DNA from 3 places in the Metabacillus elymi genome. Region 1 is predicted to be linked to each of the others. Evidence: riboswitches for the same ligand, from Rfam matches in the RefSeq annotation. Region 1 holds a riboswitch; each other region holds the start of a gene.

Evidence for each region. Region 1 has a riboswitch for thiamine pyrophosphate ahead of tenI (thiazole tautomerase TenI). Riboswitches for the same ligand answer to the same signal wherever they lie in the genome.
Region 2: another riboswitch for thiamine pyrophosphate. It lies ahead of thiC (phosphomethylpyrimidine synthase ThiC); the one in region 1 lies ahead of tenI (thiazole tautomerase TenI).
Region 3: another riboswitch for thiamine pyrophosphate. It lies ahead of HUW50_RS17705 (acetylornithine deacetylase); the one in region 1 lies ahead of tenI (thiazole tautomerase TenI).

The regions. Positions count from the first base shown of each region.
Region 1 is NZ_CP055263.1:2,878,718-2,884,430, reverse strand. It holds gene thiD (bifunctional hydroxymethylpyrimidine kinase/phosphomethylpyrimidine kinase) at 1-87, opposite strand, end outside; gene HUW50_RS13750 (thiazole biosynthesis adenylyltransferase ThiF) at 108-1,124, opposite strand; gene HUW50_RS13745 (thiazole synthase) at 1,124-1,891, opposite strand; gene thiS (sulfur carrier protein ThiS) at 1,896-2,099, opposite strand; gene thiO (glycine oxidase ThiO) at 2,105-3,223, opposite strand; gene tenI (thiazole tautomerase TenI) at 3,207-3,827, opposite strand; TPP riboswitch at 3,920-4,030, opposite strand; gene HUW50_RS13725 (monovalent cation:proton antiporter family protein) at 4,113-5,713, opposite strand, start outside.
Region 2 is NZ_CP055263.1:3,892,591-3,898,303, forward strand. It holds gene HUW50_RS17880 (YmaF family protein) at 1-242, shown strand, start outside; gene thiC (phosphomethylpyrimidine synthase ThiC) at 379-2,136, opposite strand; TPP riboswitch at 2,273-2,388, opposite strand; gene HUW50_RS17890 (MOSC domain-containing protein) at 2,683-3,330, opposite strand; gene HUW50_RS17895 (aspartyl-phosphate phosphatase Spo0E family protein) at 3,400-3,591, opposite strand; gene HUW50_RS17900 (MerR family transcriptional regulator) at 4,191-4,529, opposite strand; gene HUW50_RS17905 (hypothetical protein) at 4,783-5,040, opposite strand; gene fbpA (Fur-regulated basic protein FbpA) at 5,212-5,391, shown strand; gene HUW50_RS17915 (nucleotidyltransferase domain-containing protein) at 5,464-5,713, opposite strand, start outside.
Region 3 is NZ_CP055263.1:3,856,553-3,862,265, forward strand. It holds gene HUW50_RS17690 (VanW family protein) at 34-951, opposite strand; gene HUW50_RS17695 (hypothetical protein) at 986-1,837, opposite strand; gene HUW50_RS17700 (bile acid:sodium symporter family protein) at 2,117-3,097, shown strand; TPP riboswitch at 3,219-3,321, shown strand; gene HUW50_RS17705 (acetylornithine deacetylase) at 3,486-4,763, shown strand; gene tenA (thiaminase II) at 4,876-5,550, shown strand; gene HUW50_RS17715 (ABC transporter ATP-binding protein) at 5,543-5,713, shown strand, end outside.

The DNA.
Region 1 (5,713 bases):
CTCTTGAAATGTTTTTAAATCAGCTTGAATCCCTGCTCCTCCACCAGAATCAGAGCCTGCAATTGTCAATGCACGAGATACAGTCATCTTAATTTCCTCCTTGCAACTTAACCGATGTAGCGATGATAGATCGTTTTGGCCTCGGCAATATCCTTTGTCCCATGGATAAGTGCGCGTCCATCCTTAAAAAGGACAACTCGATGCTCTCCAAATGTAAACGACATTAAAAATGGATTTTCTAAAAATGCATCTGCTATTGGTTTAATACGTTCAGAAATATTCTCAAATGAGATCTGCTTTCCATTTGTTGGCCTAATCTGAACAGTATCTCTTCCACATAAAACCGCAGCTTTCGTTTCTTTCTCAGCTGTTAAATATGGGTATACTGGATTTGTCCCACAAGTAGGACATGCATCATTTTTTAAACGATCCATATTAATCGAAGAATATTGATTTTTCCAAAGGTCAAATGATACTAGCTTACTGCGAAGATTTTCTTCATCTCCGACAAGTAGCTTTAACACCTCTGCAGTTTGATGTGACGTAACCATGCTAACAATAGGTGAGATGACACCAACAGTATCACAAGTCATCCCATCAAATGGGATATGCTTTAATAAACAATGAAGACACGGTGTTTTCTTCGGGATCACGGTAAAGGATAGACCATAGCTCCCAACACATCCACCGTAAATCCACGGGATGTCATGTTTTAATGAAACATCATTGATCAATAGCCTTGTTTCGAAATTATCAGTTGAATCAACGATGACATCGACTTCATCCAACCACCCTTCAATGTTAGCGGAGGTTACATCTTCAACAAATGCTTGAACTTCAACCTCTGAATTGATTTCATGTAGATGGTTTTTAGTAGCAATCGCCTTCGGAATACGATTGCTTGCATCTTTTTCAACGTATAGCTGTTGTCTTTGTAAATTGCTCCACTCCACATAATCACGGTCAATAATCGTTAATTTTCCGATCCCAGCTCGTGCAATCATCTCAGCATTAGCCGTGCCTAGCGCACCTGCACCAACAATTAGCACATGCTTATTCTTGATCTTTTCTTGACCACTTTCTCCAATTGGAGCAAATAATTGTTGTCTTGAGTAGCGTTCCATTAAGTTGTCATCATTCCTTCTGTTGGACTACTAGCTGTTGCATACTCCTTTTTAGGAATTCTACCAGCTTCAAAGCCAAGTCTGCCGGCTTCAATTGCAAGCTTCATCGCAACCGCCATTTTTATTGGGTCCTGTGCAGCAGAAACAGCTGTATTTAATAAAACTCCATCTGCACCAAGCTCCATAGCTAATGATGCATCAGAAGGTGAACCAATACCAGCATCCACGATAACAGGGACCTTTGATTGTTCAATAATAAATTGAAGATTCAACGGATTGAGTATTCCTTGACCAGATCCAATTGGTGAAGCACCAGGCATAATCGCGTGTACACCTAATTCCTCTAATTTTCTTGCCAACACAACATCATCTGATGTGTAAGGTAATACGATAAACCCTTCATCTAATAACATTTCACTTGCTTTTAATGTTTCTACTGGATCAGGAAGTAATGAACGCCAGCAGCCAATTACCTCTACTTTTATCATGTCACATAAGCCTGATGCTTTTGCAAGTCTAGCAATTCTTACTGCTTCTTCAGCTGTTTTAGCCCCAGCAGTATTAGGTAGTAAAGTATACTTTGAAACATCAAGCTGTTCTAAAAAGTTTGGTTGTGATTCTTCAAAAATATTCATTCGACGAACAGCAAAGGTTAAGATTTCAGACTCAGATTGTGCTACAGCTTCCTTTTGAACCTCAAATGATGGATATTTACCTGTACCTAATAATAATCTTGATTGGAATGTTTTATCAGCAATTTTTAACATGTTATCATCCTCCTCCTACAAAATGAACAAGTTCAACTTCATCACCGTTCTGTATATCAGTTGATTCATATTGGTCTTTTAAAATAATTTCTCGATTATGCTCGACAATGACAAGTCGATCCTCTAGCTTATAAAAAGCTAATAGCTGTTGAATCGTCTGAATGTCACCACTTAATTCTACGATTTCACCATTCAATTTAATGCTCATCTTTTTCACCTCATTGTTTGCACTTGAAGTCTATTAACTGAAAATGCCTTCACATAGTCTTCATTTTGTTTCCTATTTAAAATAAGATCTCTAATCATCAACCCTGTTTTCGGTGCTAATAGGATACCATTTCGATAATGGCCAGTTGCAAAATAAATATTTTCACCTTCAGGATGTTGACCAATGTAAGGTTTTCCATCAATTGGTTGTGGCCTTAAGCCTGCCCATGTATCAATAAGTTGTGCTGAAGAAATGCTAGGTATAATCGGTGTTACTTTTTCTATGAGAGATTGGATTCCACCAATTGTTGGCACTGTACTCCAATCATCCTCAACCATCGTCGCACCAATGACAAATCTCCCATCACCTTTTGGTACAATATAGCAATGATCATAAAAAATTGTTTTTTCCAAGCCTATATCATTGCTTTTAATAGACAGACATTCCCCTTTTACAGGATTTATTCCAGCATCTAAACCTAATTTCTTAAAGAAATGTCCACTCCAAACTCCATTTGCGATGACAATGTTTTTACATACAAAATCAGTTACCGGAGTAGATAGAGTGTACTCATTCGTTACTGTTTTCTTTATTTCATGTACTGGTGTATTCTCTAAAATCGTTGCTCCTAGTAATCTAGCAGACTTGGAAAATGCTGCACAAACATGGTATGGTGACACATGCCCGTCCTCTGGTATGTAAAGTGCACCTTTAATTGTTGCTGATAGAGTTGGTTCACTCTCTAGTACTACCTCTTTTGAGTGCCATTCCACTGATTCATGATACTTCACAACATCTTTTAAAGCAGAAGCCTCAGCATCTGTCATCGCTAGCTTATACATCCCTTTATCTACAAACTGAATATTAATCTGTGATATTTGTGAAAGTTCATCACGTAATACATGGTAGTGTTGTTGACTCTCTTTAGCAAATTGAAAAAATGCATCATTATTTTCTAACTCAGAATTTGCACCAAGCATACCAGCTGCAGCACTTGTCGCACCATTCCCTATCTTATTACTTTCTAAAATAAGGACAGATACGCCTTCTTTTGCTAATTGATAGGCGATCGATTGACCAATGATACCACCACCAATGATTCCTACCTCAAACTGTGTTTTCACGGTTTCTCACCTCTACTAAACTCAATCTTAATTCTTGTAATGCATTCTTTGGATTGTCACTTGCTATTACATAGGACATAACCGCTATGCCACTTAAATTCATCCCTGATAGCTTTGGTATGTTATTAGGAATAATTCCACCGATTGCAATAACAGGAATTCTTACACTTTGACATATTCCAGCTACTTGTTGTACCCCTCGAGGAGCTAGGTTTGGTTTTGAATTTGTTGGAAAAACATGCCCAAATAATAGATAATCCGCACCTGCTTTTTCACATTCAATTGCTTCTTGCAGAGAATGCACAGATCGACCGATCCTTAAATCAGGGTTCATTCGTCTTACCTTTTCGATAGGAAAGCTATGTCCTGGTAAGTGAACATTAGGAATTTCGTGCAAAAGTGCTACATCAAGTCGATCATTAATAACTAGCTTACTCTTTGGTACTCCGTTATTTAGTAAGATCGAGACAATCTCCAGTATTTCCGATACTGATTTCGTTTTTTCACGTATATGGATATAATCTACTTCATCGTGAATCATTACTATTCGTTTTGTTAATTCACAAACTGTCTGTTTCCCGTCAGATATGACATGAATCTCCAACTTTTTCACCTTAATTCATTTTCTTATGCAATTCCTTAAAATATAAAAAAACCACTTTCCGGGTAAGAAAGTGGTTTACATACATAGTTGTTTTATGCCGTAATCCACTTCCCTACGCTGGTACAAACCAGATCAGGTTATAAGGGTTTAAAAAGAAACACTTTCATCTCAGCCCCTTTATTGGGGATCCCCTAGCGGTCTTATTATTGACTTACATCTATCATACCAAATGTTTTTTAACTTTCAAGGAAAACTTCTTAAACATTCAGATAATACATTTGAAAATCAGATAAGCTCAAGCTCTCGTTTTAATTCCTTCACATACTCTCTTGAGCCTGTAACAATTAGACGATCACCAAGCTTTAAATCAGTATCCCCGTGAGGAACAATCGAATCCTTTCCTCTAAAGATTCGAACGAAAATGATATCTCCTGTGAACGGGAAGTTACGTAACAAGATATTATCATATTTTGCATTGTTTAAGTTTATTTGATAAAGCATTGTTTCTTGGTTTGTAATAATCCGCATTACACTTGGTGCTTCAATAAGCGCTCGTAACATTGTTTTTGTAGATAGAAATGTAGAGAAAACATCAATACCATGTTCCTTCATTTTTCCATCTAATTCAGGTGAAGCCACACTGGCAATGATACGATTCACTTGTTCATCTTTTGCAAACATAGCGATTTCAGCATTTCTTTCTTCATCACCTGTTGCAACGACTATCAGATCAACCTCAAACGCATTTTGTTCCTTTAACGTCTCAACCTGAAAATCTTTTAATTCTTTTATTTCAAATAATGATTCAGAAATTTGTTTATCAAGTTTATCTTGCTGAATATGATAAATCGTTGTTTCATATAAATCTGGGTTTAGCTCTCTTGTTACAGGTAATGACATTTGATTCGCACCGATAAAAGCAACTTTAATTTTTGGATTTTCATTTTTGTGCACTGGAAAGAGCTTTTTAAAGAATATCGGTGTGACTATACTCGTGATAACGGCAACTAATATGAGAGCACCTGACATCTCAGAAGTAATAATCTCCATCCTTTCCCCAATTGTTGCTGCAGCGATCACTAATGAAAGTGTTGAGGTTAATAGAAAACCTGATGCAAGAGTTGTTTTCATATCATACCAACGTTTTAAGTAAAGCACTGGAACAATCTTCGAAATTAGCAGGGCAATAATAAGTAAAGGAATTAATAAAAAGATCTTCGGATCCTTAAATAATGCCCAGATGTCTAAGTCTACTCCAACCATTACAAAAAATATTGGAATTAAAAATCCATAACCAAAGGAATCAAGCTTTTGAACCATTTCCTTATTAGGTGATAAAAGTGAAACTAATACACCGGCTAAGAAAGCTCCTAGGATATTTTCAGCACCAATTGTTTCAGAGATAGCTACTAACACAATAATAAGTGTGAATACAGCTCTCGTGCCAATTTGAATTGTTCCTTTTGACATCGTTTCAATAAATGAACGATTCTTGAAGGATTTCCCTAAGAAATATAGTAAAACACCCGCTCCAAACAGAATTAACAATAACCACGTGTTACTGTCTCCTCCACCATAAACTGACGCAAAGACAGCGAGTAAAACCATCGTTACTAAATCGGCAATAACAGCGATTAGAAGGATAATTTGCCCGATATTTGATTTCATAATTTGGGCGTCCTTTAAGGTCGGTACAACAACTCCTAGTGAAATCGTCGAAATAATCAGCGTCATTAAGAAGGCATTATCCATTAGGCCGATCAAGACAAAGAAATAGGAAAGCAGTAATGATAAAACAAAAATCCCTGCAAAAATGACACTCGATACTAAAAATGTATTTGGAGCATTTTTTCCTGAAGGAAGCTTTTCCTTCTTCTTACCTCCAG
Region 2 (5,713 bases), 1.0 Mb from region 1:
GTGGGGTTACCTCCTTTGAAAACAAGCATTATCATCGTTTTTATGGGAAAACAGGTCCTGCGATCCCTTTAGCAGATGGTAGTCATTATCATGAATTTGAAATGAGAACGTACTATAATTACGATGAACCACTTGAGGTAAAATTCGGCGGAGTAAAATATGGTGATCCGAATCGGCCTAAGCACGATCATTGGTTTAAAGGGAAAACACTGGATATTGTCGGAGAAGATCCTTATTTTTAACCTCATTAGGTTAGATGATTTTCTATATTATTTGCCTCAGGTCACAGAAATTTTACAGTGGTAATTGATAGAGAAATGTGCTTGAAAATTTATTAGAAAAGAGGGCAGTAGTAAGCCCTCTTTTCAGATTTCTGGATTATCGATAAATAGCAGATCCACCCTCGATAAATTCCTTGGATTTTTCATCCATTCCTTTAGTGAGAATTTCTTGTTCGGATAGTTTGCCTCCATTTGCCATTTGTCTAATATCTTGTGAGATTCTCATTGAACAGAACTTAGGTCCACACATTGAACAGAAGTGGGCTGTTTTAGCTCCTTCAGCCGGTAATGTTTCATCATGATATTCCAGTGCTCTTTCAGGATCTAATGAAAGATTAAATTGGTCATGCCATCTGAATTCAAAGCGTGCTTTTGACAGGGCGTCATCACGATTTTGTGCACCAGGATGCCCTTTGGCCAAGTCTGCAGCATGTGCAGCAATTTTATAAGCGATGACCCCTTCGCGAACATCTTCTTTGTTTGGTAAGCCAAGATGTTCTTTTGGAGTTACATAGCAAAGCATCGCTGTTCCAAACCAGCCGATCATCGCTGCACCGATGGCTGATGTAATATGGTCATATCCTGGGGCAATATCAGTTGTTAATGGCCCTAATGTATAAAACGGAGCCTCTTTACAGATTTCCTGCTGTTTTTCTACGTTTTCTTTAATTAAATGCATTGGGACGTGTCCAGGTCCTTCAATCATAACTTGGACATCATACTTCCATGCAATCTCAGTTAATTCACCTAATGTTTCGAGCTCAGCAAATTGTGCCTCATCGTTTGCATCTGCAATTGAACCAGGTCTTAAGCCGTCACCAAGTGAAACTGAAATATCATACTTTGTTAAAATTTCGCAAATCTCATGAAAATGAGTATATAGGAAATTTTCTTGGTGATGGGCTAAACACCATTGGGCCAAAATAGAGCCACCTCTTGAAACAATTCCAGTTGTACGTTTTGCTGTTAAGGGAATGTATCTAAGGAGGACACCAGCATGAATTGTAAAATAATCAACACCTTGTTCAGCCTGTTCAATGAGCGTGTCTCGATATACTTCCCACGTTAAATCTTCAGCTATACCGTTTACTTTCTCTAATGCTTGGTAAATAGGGACAGTCCCCACTGGAACAGGGGAGTTACGGATAATCCACTCTCTAGTTGTATGAATATCTTTACCAGTCGATAGGTCCATAATATTATCAGCACCCCAACGTGTTGCCCACGTCATTTTTTCCACTTCTTCTTCAATAGATGAAGAAACAGCAGAATTTCCAATATTTGCGTTGATCTTCACGTGAAAATTCTTGCCAATAATCATCGGCTCACTTTCTGGATGATTGATATTAGAAGGAATAATTGCACGTCCTTCAGCTACTTCTTGGCGAACAAATTCAGGTTCCATTTGCTCTCTTATTGCAATGAACTCCATTTCAGGAGTGATAATGCCTTTGCGAGCATAGTGTAGCTGTGTGACGCTTTTTCCTTTTTTTGCTACTAACGGCATTATGTTATGTGATGGAAATAGTTCTAAATTTGATTGCTTACTAGCTGTTTTATAGCCATTATCTTGAGGCGTTACCATGCGTCCCTCATATCGTTCAACATCATTACGATCCAGAATCCATTTCTCTTTAATCCGTGGCAAACCTTTTCGAATATCGATTTCAGCAGTTGCATCTGTATAAGGACCACTCGTATCATACACTTGAACAGGTGGATTAGCTTCTTCACCATATGTATTTTGTGTTGTTCCTTGAAAAATTTCTCTTACTGGTACTTGAATGTCTGGTGTACTTCCTTGTACAAAAACCTTTTTACTTCCTGGAAATGGCTGTTTGATATTAATTTTCATGATTCTCCTCCTTAAAAGTGAATGAACATGAATTCTTTCAGAAACAGCAGAAGGCAAATAAAAAACGGGTTCTGAAATTCAGAACCCGATCGGTGTAAGTAATAATTGTAAGGGGAAAGATACGCTAGTAGCCCCTTATCAACTCTTACTACTTCCCTACGCTGGTATCATCCAGATCAGGTTCGAAGGGTCAAAGAACTTCAATCGCGTTCCTCTCTCAGTCCAGGCTAATGGACTCCCCTAGTAGAAAATGGTAATACTATTAAAATCATTTTTAACTATATCATAAATAAGTGACTAGTCAACGTAATATTTTGAAAAAGGATGATATTGATCCTATTAGACTAGTAGACTCTTCTAAATGAAGAAGGAAGCTTTTTAATTAATTCCAGCTAAGAAAAGTATAAAATTTTGTACTTAGTTTTGGTGTCTGGCTCTAGCGACTAGACCCTATTGGGTATAAGCCACAAATGAATTGAAGTCAAAGAACGTCTTCTATTCATTGCGTCTTATTGGCCCGAGGCTGATCAAGGGACTTGCGCTTTATTAAGCTTTCAATTGATCATAAAGCTTTATCATCCGATTTTTCCATTCAGAAGATAGTTCATCAAGTGAAAGTATGTATTCGATTTGCGAAAGATCTTTTTTATTATGAAAATATGTATTGTGAATGGTTGCAATGGAGATCTGTTTAGTATGTTTTTCAAGAATTTTGATATCCGAATGAGATGTTATGATTCCTTCTTTTAATACACGAAAGAAATATCCGGTGTAGCCTTTTTCAACTATCTTATTTAACAATGTATTGATGTTTGTATGTTTATTAATCGTTGAGCATGGAAATCTACCTTGTGAGATCTGTAAAACAGCATCTCCAATCTGAAAAATATCACCAATACAAACTTCGGTTTCCTGCATATTTGTTAAAGTCAGATTTTCACCAAAAGCTGCTTTTGGTAATGTTGTACCATATGTTTTTTCCCAAAATGCGTAGTGTTCATATGGATATACACATATGACTCTTTCAGATCCACCATGAAATTCATGGTTTTCAACATCATCACCGGTAATACGTTCAAAAGTTACCTCTAAACTTTCAACCGGATCTTTAGAAATTCCAGAACGGAATTCGATGCCTTTATGTGATAAAGTTTTTGGTGTTCCTTTGCTTAGCCAAATAATTTGTGATGTCATACTAGTTCACATCCTTATAAATGTGGTGTTATTAATTTGATTTTACAAAAAAATACATCAATAAGTTACTTATTGATGTAATAAAAAATTATTTAATCTTTTTTTTGTAAGCTTTACTGATTTTTTATTCATTTTTATATTTAATAGTTGGTCTAGGTTTTGGCTTGCAATTAATGTTAGATGCGAGTCTATCCCATTTTCTTTTGCGGTAATTAACATTTTTTTTCGGTATTCTTCGATTACAGAATCAATCGAAATCATAATGACCACCTCGCACTTAGCTTTACTAGGTGGAAAAGTCCTAGTAATTCTATTATCGGATATTTTATCCTATTGTAAAGTGTTTGGGTGTATTTTTTCTGATTTTTTTAAAAATCAATAAAGAAATACTATAAATTGGAATAGTGGTAAAAGATTCGTTTATATTTAGTGTTAATAGGATTTCCGAACATGAAAAAATATAGAAGGGGAGTGTTCTCTTTAAAAGGTTGTTTTCGCAAACTTTGTTGCTTTTTAAAATAGTATTGGGTTGGTTGATTGGCGCTCCAGGATGCTCGCTTTCCGTGGGGCGGGCGATGAGCCTCCTCAGCGCGAAGCGCCTGCGGGGTCTCATCTGTCCCGCTACTCCCACAGGAGTCTCGCACCTTCCGCACCAATCAACCTAATCAGTTTTGTTCAAAAACAACAATCTTTTAGAAAAGAGCCTATTAAAAATATTGAGGTGACTTTCCCAGGTTAATTAGTACTACAAATAAGATTAAAGAGGGTTGTCTTTATAGAAGATTAATAGGGAGTGAAAAATAAGAGATAGAAGTCAACACTGCAGCAAAATATTTGGGATGCTGCAGTGCGTATTGAGCTTAATTTCTACCACGACCATATCTAAATTGTGCATTTAACTGACCTTGAAGCATTTTTTTCTTAACTTCAGCTTCACTTTCACGTTGTTTTTCTTTTAATCTCATTTCTTTTAATATCTCAGTTGTTTGAACACCGTCCTCTCGTTTATCTGCAATGTCCATTAATGTCTCAATATCATTGAATGAATATTTTCTTGTGCCTCTATCATTCCGATATGGAGCAATTAATTTTCTTTCTTCGTAATATCGAATTTGTCTTAAGGTTAATCCGGTTAATTCACTTACTGTCCCAATCGAGATTACCTTCTTATCCTTGTATGAGCGGTCTTGCTGATTCATTCCTCCACCCCTCGTAAGAGATACTTCTTTTTACAAGTATAACCTTTGATGTAAGATATGACATTTATATTGTTAGAAAATCTAACAAAGAAATATATCGTGTAAAAAGCATGTAAGGTTTCGTCACAGTGAGAATTTAACTTATAAAGGGATAAATTTCAATAAAGAAAAGTAATCATCCCTTGCTTAGGTTTTGTTTTTAGTAAGAAGGAAGATGGAGAAAGGAGAAAAAATGTGTTTGTGCGTTAATGAACTATAATGCTTTTGCTTGATTGTAATATATAAGCTGGTTTAAAAGTTGCTGGGAAAGGTTATTTAAAAAAGAAGGCTGGAAAAGTGCAGTAACTTCTTCGAATTGGTTTGATTTTACGTTGTAAATTGTTAAAGTAACAATTTCTGACCCATTGATTATTGCCATGTATAACTGTTGGGACTTAGGTTCCGCAGAATTTAAATAAAAAACCTTCGTTTTATTTTCGTAATCCTCTTTGGCTACTACTCGTAAAGTCAATAGTTTCAACTCCTTCATAAGTTGAAACTATTCTCGACATGATTTCTACACTTTAAACAAATTTATACAAATTTAATAACTCTAAAGAAAATCTTAACATTATGTTAATCGTCCTATAACAATTTTAAGGTAAGTTAAAAGTAGCAAAATTATTATATGGAGATGAGCGTCATGAGTAAAATGCTTCAAAATGCACTTGAGGAACAAAGAAATTATTACTCTCAAAAATTACTCGCCATTGGAGTATACAATACACAAGTCCTGAGGAAGATGACCCTTACTGAATTAAAGAATGAGTACAATTATTTTTATCATAATGATCCACAAGTAAAAAGAAATCGGACGATTTAAGTATTGTTGAAAGTGACATTAAGAAGAGGTTAACACTTACAGTGTTTATTCATGTGCTTCTTAATATTTGATTTAAGAGTTACCTTTTTTTACAATCTCTAAAAAAAAATCATTTAATGTGTTTATTGGCATCAGGTTAACTTTTTGGACATTTTTAATCCTTTCTTCAATAACCGAGAATGTTTCTTCAAAATATTTATTTAGATGCATAGACTCAAAATATTCTTGACCATTTTGTTTTGATTGTAGTAATAGGTCAATTTGTTGATCTAGTTTTGGATCATTCATATACTGGTGAGAGAGTAAAGTAATATCATTTTTT
Region 3 (5,713 bases), 980 kb from region 1:
TGTCTTAGTCTGATCAAGGCACTTGCGCTTATCTTAGAAGTTATCACCACTAGTATGTATCTCTTTTGGTAACTCATGTGGTGCACTTGGAACTTCTCTTTTATAATGTTCAAACGTATCGGAGGAAAGAATCACAATAATTAATTGGCCGCCAACTACTTTAGAACGAATGAGAAGAGGTTGGGTGTGGCGATTTTGAAAAGTGAAATCCGGTCCGTACCAGCTTACTGTTGCATCTCGATTTGGAGGAACATAAGGAACCCTCCTACTATGGGAATAGCGTTCAATGATTTTTACTCCTGCTTTGTCTACTGCATTAAAAAGGGTGGAGGAAACTTGGCAAATACCTCCTCCGACTCCTTCAGCTAGTTCGCCCTTTACAATAATCGGTGCAGATAAATATCCTTTCTCAATGGTTCGTTTACCGACAACATTATTGAATGAAAATGTTTCTCCTGGAAAAACAACAAAGTTATTTATTGCTTCTGATGCTAAAAAAATATTATGTGTGCGTTCTTTATTTCTACTATTAAAATAGGTAATATATAGGCTTATTCGTTTCGTACTAATGCTTGCTAGCAACTCACTATCAACCTTTGGATAAAGGGTTTTGATTGGAATTTCCATTGAAGTAGCACCATTTTTATAAAACTTTGTATAAAACACTTCTCTAAATTTTTCTCGGTTAAGCGCATGTCCCATTTGTTCACTAATTAAGGATCCGTTTTTGTCAAAAGATGCATTAATGGGTTCTTTATAAATTTCTGTTTCAAGTGATTCAATAAGCTGGTTATATTTCTTCTGATTAATCATTGATTTATCAAAGGGAGGTAGAGCATATTCTGAGCGATTTATGACGTTCACTTTTTCACCTTGAAAAGTTAATGATATGTCATCAGTTTGATTGCTCGGATATATGGCTAGAAAAAGTAACATTAACATTATTTTCATCGATAACTCCACCTTTGATAGTCTCTATTTTAATTTACTTAACGGATGATAAGAAAGGATCAATATTTACTTTCCAAGGGGAAATTGGAGATGCTCTCACCAACGTAAAGGTAAGGTTGGTTTTAACAGGTCCTCTATCCTTAATAAACAATTTAACCTCAACAGGGATTTCTTTTACTAATGATGAGGATGAATCTGTTTCCTTTGTTTGGAGTATGGACCATTGCATGGCTTCAATTTTCTCTATTTTATTTAGCTCCCTTTTTATATTCCTGTGTTTACTTATAGAAATTTTTTCAGCTAAGCCTTGATCACCATTTTTAATTGTAACTAGAAAAACATTGAGCAGTTGGGATGATGGAAGATTGTTCATATATTCATCAATTCTTCCTGCAGCTTTTAGAATCATAACATGATGTGATATGTCTGATTTACCTGTTCGATGTGTCGTGCTTCCTGCAAAATGAATGCAAAAATGACCAGGAAATCCGTTCTGAAGAGCACCTGCACCATGTGGCATTCCATGCATAGAAGCAGGAATTAAGCTGCTGTCATGTGCTAAAATTAAAACGGCTCTACGGTGCCAACTCCATGTTCCATTATAAATAGCCTTCATTATCTTTGTGTCTTTTTTAGTTAAAGGCTGAACATCAGCATGACCACTTCCTGCTCTTCTTTGAACATCAAAGCTCATACCGCTTTCCACATCGATCACAGTAAATGTCGATTTTCTAGGAAGTGACTCGTCTATAGAATCCCAATTTTGCATGTCAATTTGAAAGCTTATTGGAGATGGAGGATATTCGACTGTTGATGCATATGTATGTTGATGATCAAGTGAAAAAGGTAGCAAGTATAAAATGAAAGTTAATAAAGTATATTTCACAGCTAGATGTCAACTCCAATATTTTGTAGATACATCTATTTTGTGTATTTTTTGTAATAAAATAGCCTCAAAAAAATGGAAAATTTAGTATCAACTTTTCTGATCCATAGAAGAGGAATAGGAGCAAAGTATCTTAATGGAGGATCACGAAAGTCTACCTGTAGTTTTCATTAGTTTTAAAGAATGTGCATCTTTCAATACAATTAATCACTTGTTCCTTCTAAAATTTGTTACAATTGCATATACATAGGTTTCATCATTAGAATAGGAGAATGCATCATGCTTCAAACCGTAAATCGGCAGCTTGAAAGGTCTATGCCATTCATTACGCCAGTGAGTGTTATTCTCGGTGTTTTATTTGCCGATCATTTACTAATTTTCTCATTTTTAATTCCCTGGATTTTTGCATTCATTACGTTTTCAGGAAGTCTCAATTCTAATTTTGCTTCACTAAAAGGAGTCATTAAAAGTCCACTTCCATTACTCATTATTCTATTACTATTGCACATCGTGATGCCAGTGATCGCTTGGTTTGCAGGGCATTTTCTCTTTGCAAATGATCACTTTACTGTTACTGGATTGGTGTTAGCTTCTGTAATTCCAACTGGGATTACTAGTTTTATTTGGGTCACAATATATAAGGGGAACATTGCCTTAGCCTTATCAATTATCTTATTTGATACAATACTTTCCCCATTCCTAGTGCCACATACACTTTCATTTCTTGTTGGGCAGAAGGTAGAGATCGATACTTTTTCAATCATGAACGGGTTGATATATATGGTGGTTCTTCCTTCCATAATAGGTATGTTCATAAACCAATTATCAAAAGGGAAAAGCGTAAATGTCGGCAAAACATTAGCACCGTTTTCTAAATTAGGGCTAGCTTCTGTAGTCATGATTAATGGTGCAGTTGTTGCCCCTTATTTAAAAGTGATTACAAGTAAGTTAGTTGTTATTGCGATAACTGTTTTTATTCTCGCTTTTATAGGGTATCTTCTAGCTTGGTTAGTGGGGAATTGGTTAAACAGAGATCGAGAAACGAAAGTAGCATTGATCTTTACTGGTGGAATGCGCAATATTAGCGCCGGTGCTGTTATCGCAGTTCAATATTTTCCACCTGCAGTTGCGGTTCCTGTTATAGTTGGAATGTTGTTTCAACAAATTTTAGCTTCTATTTTTGGTTTTTTATTTAAGAAGATTGAAGATCGACAAGTTCATACTAGAAAACAGCTTGCTGACAATGTAAGTGCTTCATAGTATTGATTTAAGGTCATGTTATGTATGAAAATCAAGCAGATAAATGAATTCTGTTGCTAAATATAACATATTGTGTTAAAAATAATGTAATCAATCTAATCGTTATTTGATAATTTAATAGATTCACCACTAGGGGGGCTTTATGAAGCTGAGAGAGACCAATGTCTTGACCCTTATTACCTGATCTAGATAATACTAGCGTAGGGAAGAGGTGTTTGAAAATAAGCGCGAAAATGAAAGAGTTATTTTTTACAAGCGTTTGTACATATATTGTTCATTCAAACCACTTCTTACCAAGAGAAGTGGTTTTTTTATGTTCAAATTATGGTTTCACCTACATGATTAGGCAATATGCCTGATTTTGCACTACTTAAAAAGGAGGCATAACATGACAAAGGAAATTGATCTGCTTGTAGAGCAAATTGATGTAAAAAAAGATGAACTTATTGAATTACTTAAAAGGCTGATTGAATATAAAACACCTGCACCCCCTGCAAGAAACACAATGGAAGCACAGCAGTTTGTTGCTAACTTTTTAAGAGAAAATGGCTTCTCCATCGATATGTGGGATGTTTACCCAAATGATCCGAATGTTGTAGGTTTTCTAGAAGGTAAGCAAGCTGATAATTTTAATAGCTTGATCATTAACGGACATATTGATGTTGCAGAGGTTAATGAGGATGAGAAGTGGGAAGCTAATCCGTTTATTCCTATTGTAAAAGACGGCGCAATCATCGGTCGTGGTGCATCAGATATGAAGGGTGGTTTAGCTGGTGCTCTGTTTGCTATTAAGCTTTTACATGAAGCAGGAATTGATCTGCCAGGTAGCTTAACTTTTCAGTCTGTTATTGGTGAAGAGGTTGGTGAAGCAGGAACACTTGAATGCTGTAAGAGAGGGTATACGGCAGATTTCGCTGTTGTCGTGGATACAAGTGATTTACATATACAAGGCCAAGGTGGTGTGATTACTGGCTGGATTACGGTTAAGAGTTCACAAACCTTCCATGATGCAACAAGAAGACAAATGCTTCATGCTGGTGGAAAGCTATTTGGCTCAAGTGCTATAGAAAAGATGATGAAAATAATCCATGGACTGCAGGAGTTAGAACGCCATTGGGCAGTGATGAAAGGCTATCCAGGATTTATTCCGGGAACAAATACAATTAATCCGGCAGTTATCGAAGGTGGTAGACATGCTGCATTTATTGCAGATGAATGTCGACTTTGGATTACTGTACATTATTATCCAAATGAATCTCATGAACAAATCATAAAGGAAATTGAGGAGCATCTACTTCATGTAGCTAAAGCTGATCCATGGCTTCGGGAAAATCCGCCGACATTTGTATGGGGTGGGAAGTCAATGATCGTTGATCGTGGTGAAATCTTCCCTTCATTAGAGGTTGATCCTACCCACCCTGGTGTGAAACAACTAGCGTCTGCTCACCAAGGAATTATAAATAGTAAGGCAGTTGTTGATGTTTCTCCAACAGTAACAGATGGTGGTTGGCTTGGTGCTGCTGGAATTCCAACAGCAATTTATGGACCAGGAAACTTACAAAATGCACATTCGGTAAATGAGCAGGTTTCAATTGAACAGCTTATCGAATATACGAAAGTTATTTTAACGTTTATATATGAATGGTGCCATACGAAACGCACTTGAAAATAGGGGCATGAAGTGACACTACCAAAAGTGTAAAAGTATCTTCTATCCATGTACGACTACCCTAGGCAAAATCAAGGTGTTTTAGGCTTATCTAATAGGAGGTAATTTAATGAAGTTCAGTCAAAGACTTTATGCAAAGGTTCTACCGATATGGAATCGGAATCATACCCATCCATTTGTCCTTCAAATGGGGGATGGAACATTAGAAAAGGAAAAGTTTCGCTTTTACATGATTCAGGATTATATATATTTAATTGAATATGCAAAGGTTTTTGCATTAGGCGCAGTGAAGGCAACAGACCTTGAAACAATGGGGAAATTTGCTGCATTACTTCATTCTACACTGAATGAAGAAATGGAACTTCATCGTCAATATGCAAAACGATTCGATATTTCTGTTGAAGAGCTTGAAATAGCAAAACCGTCACCAACAACATTGGCTTATACACATTACATGCTCCATGTTAGTCAAAATGGAACACTTGCTGAGCTTGTTTCCGCACTACTTCCATGCATGTGGAGTTATTGGGAGATTGGTAAAGAGTTAAATCAACGAAAAGGTGCAAGTGACAATGAGTTTTATGGTGAGTGGATAAGTATGTATGCTTCAGATGAGTTTGGTCAGCTTGCTACATGGTGTATTGACTTAATTGATCAATTAGCTGAAGGAAAGCCAGAATCAGAGCTTGAGAAACTGGAGGACATTTTTCTTAATACAACTCGTTTTGAATATATGTTTTGGGATATGGCCTACCAAGAAGCGATGTGGCCGACAGATGAATAAGTCAGCCTTAACGTTTCAAAATGTTAGCTTTCACTATGAAGAAGGAAATACCCCGATCCTCCAAGACTTTGATATACATATTAGCAAAGGTGAGTTCGTGAGTATAATTGGACCAAGCGGTTCTGGGAAAAGTACATTATTTAAGTTAGTCACAGGGTTAGAA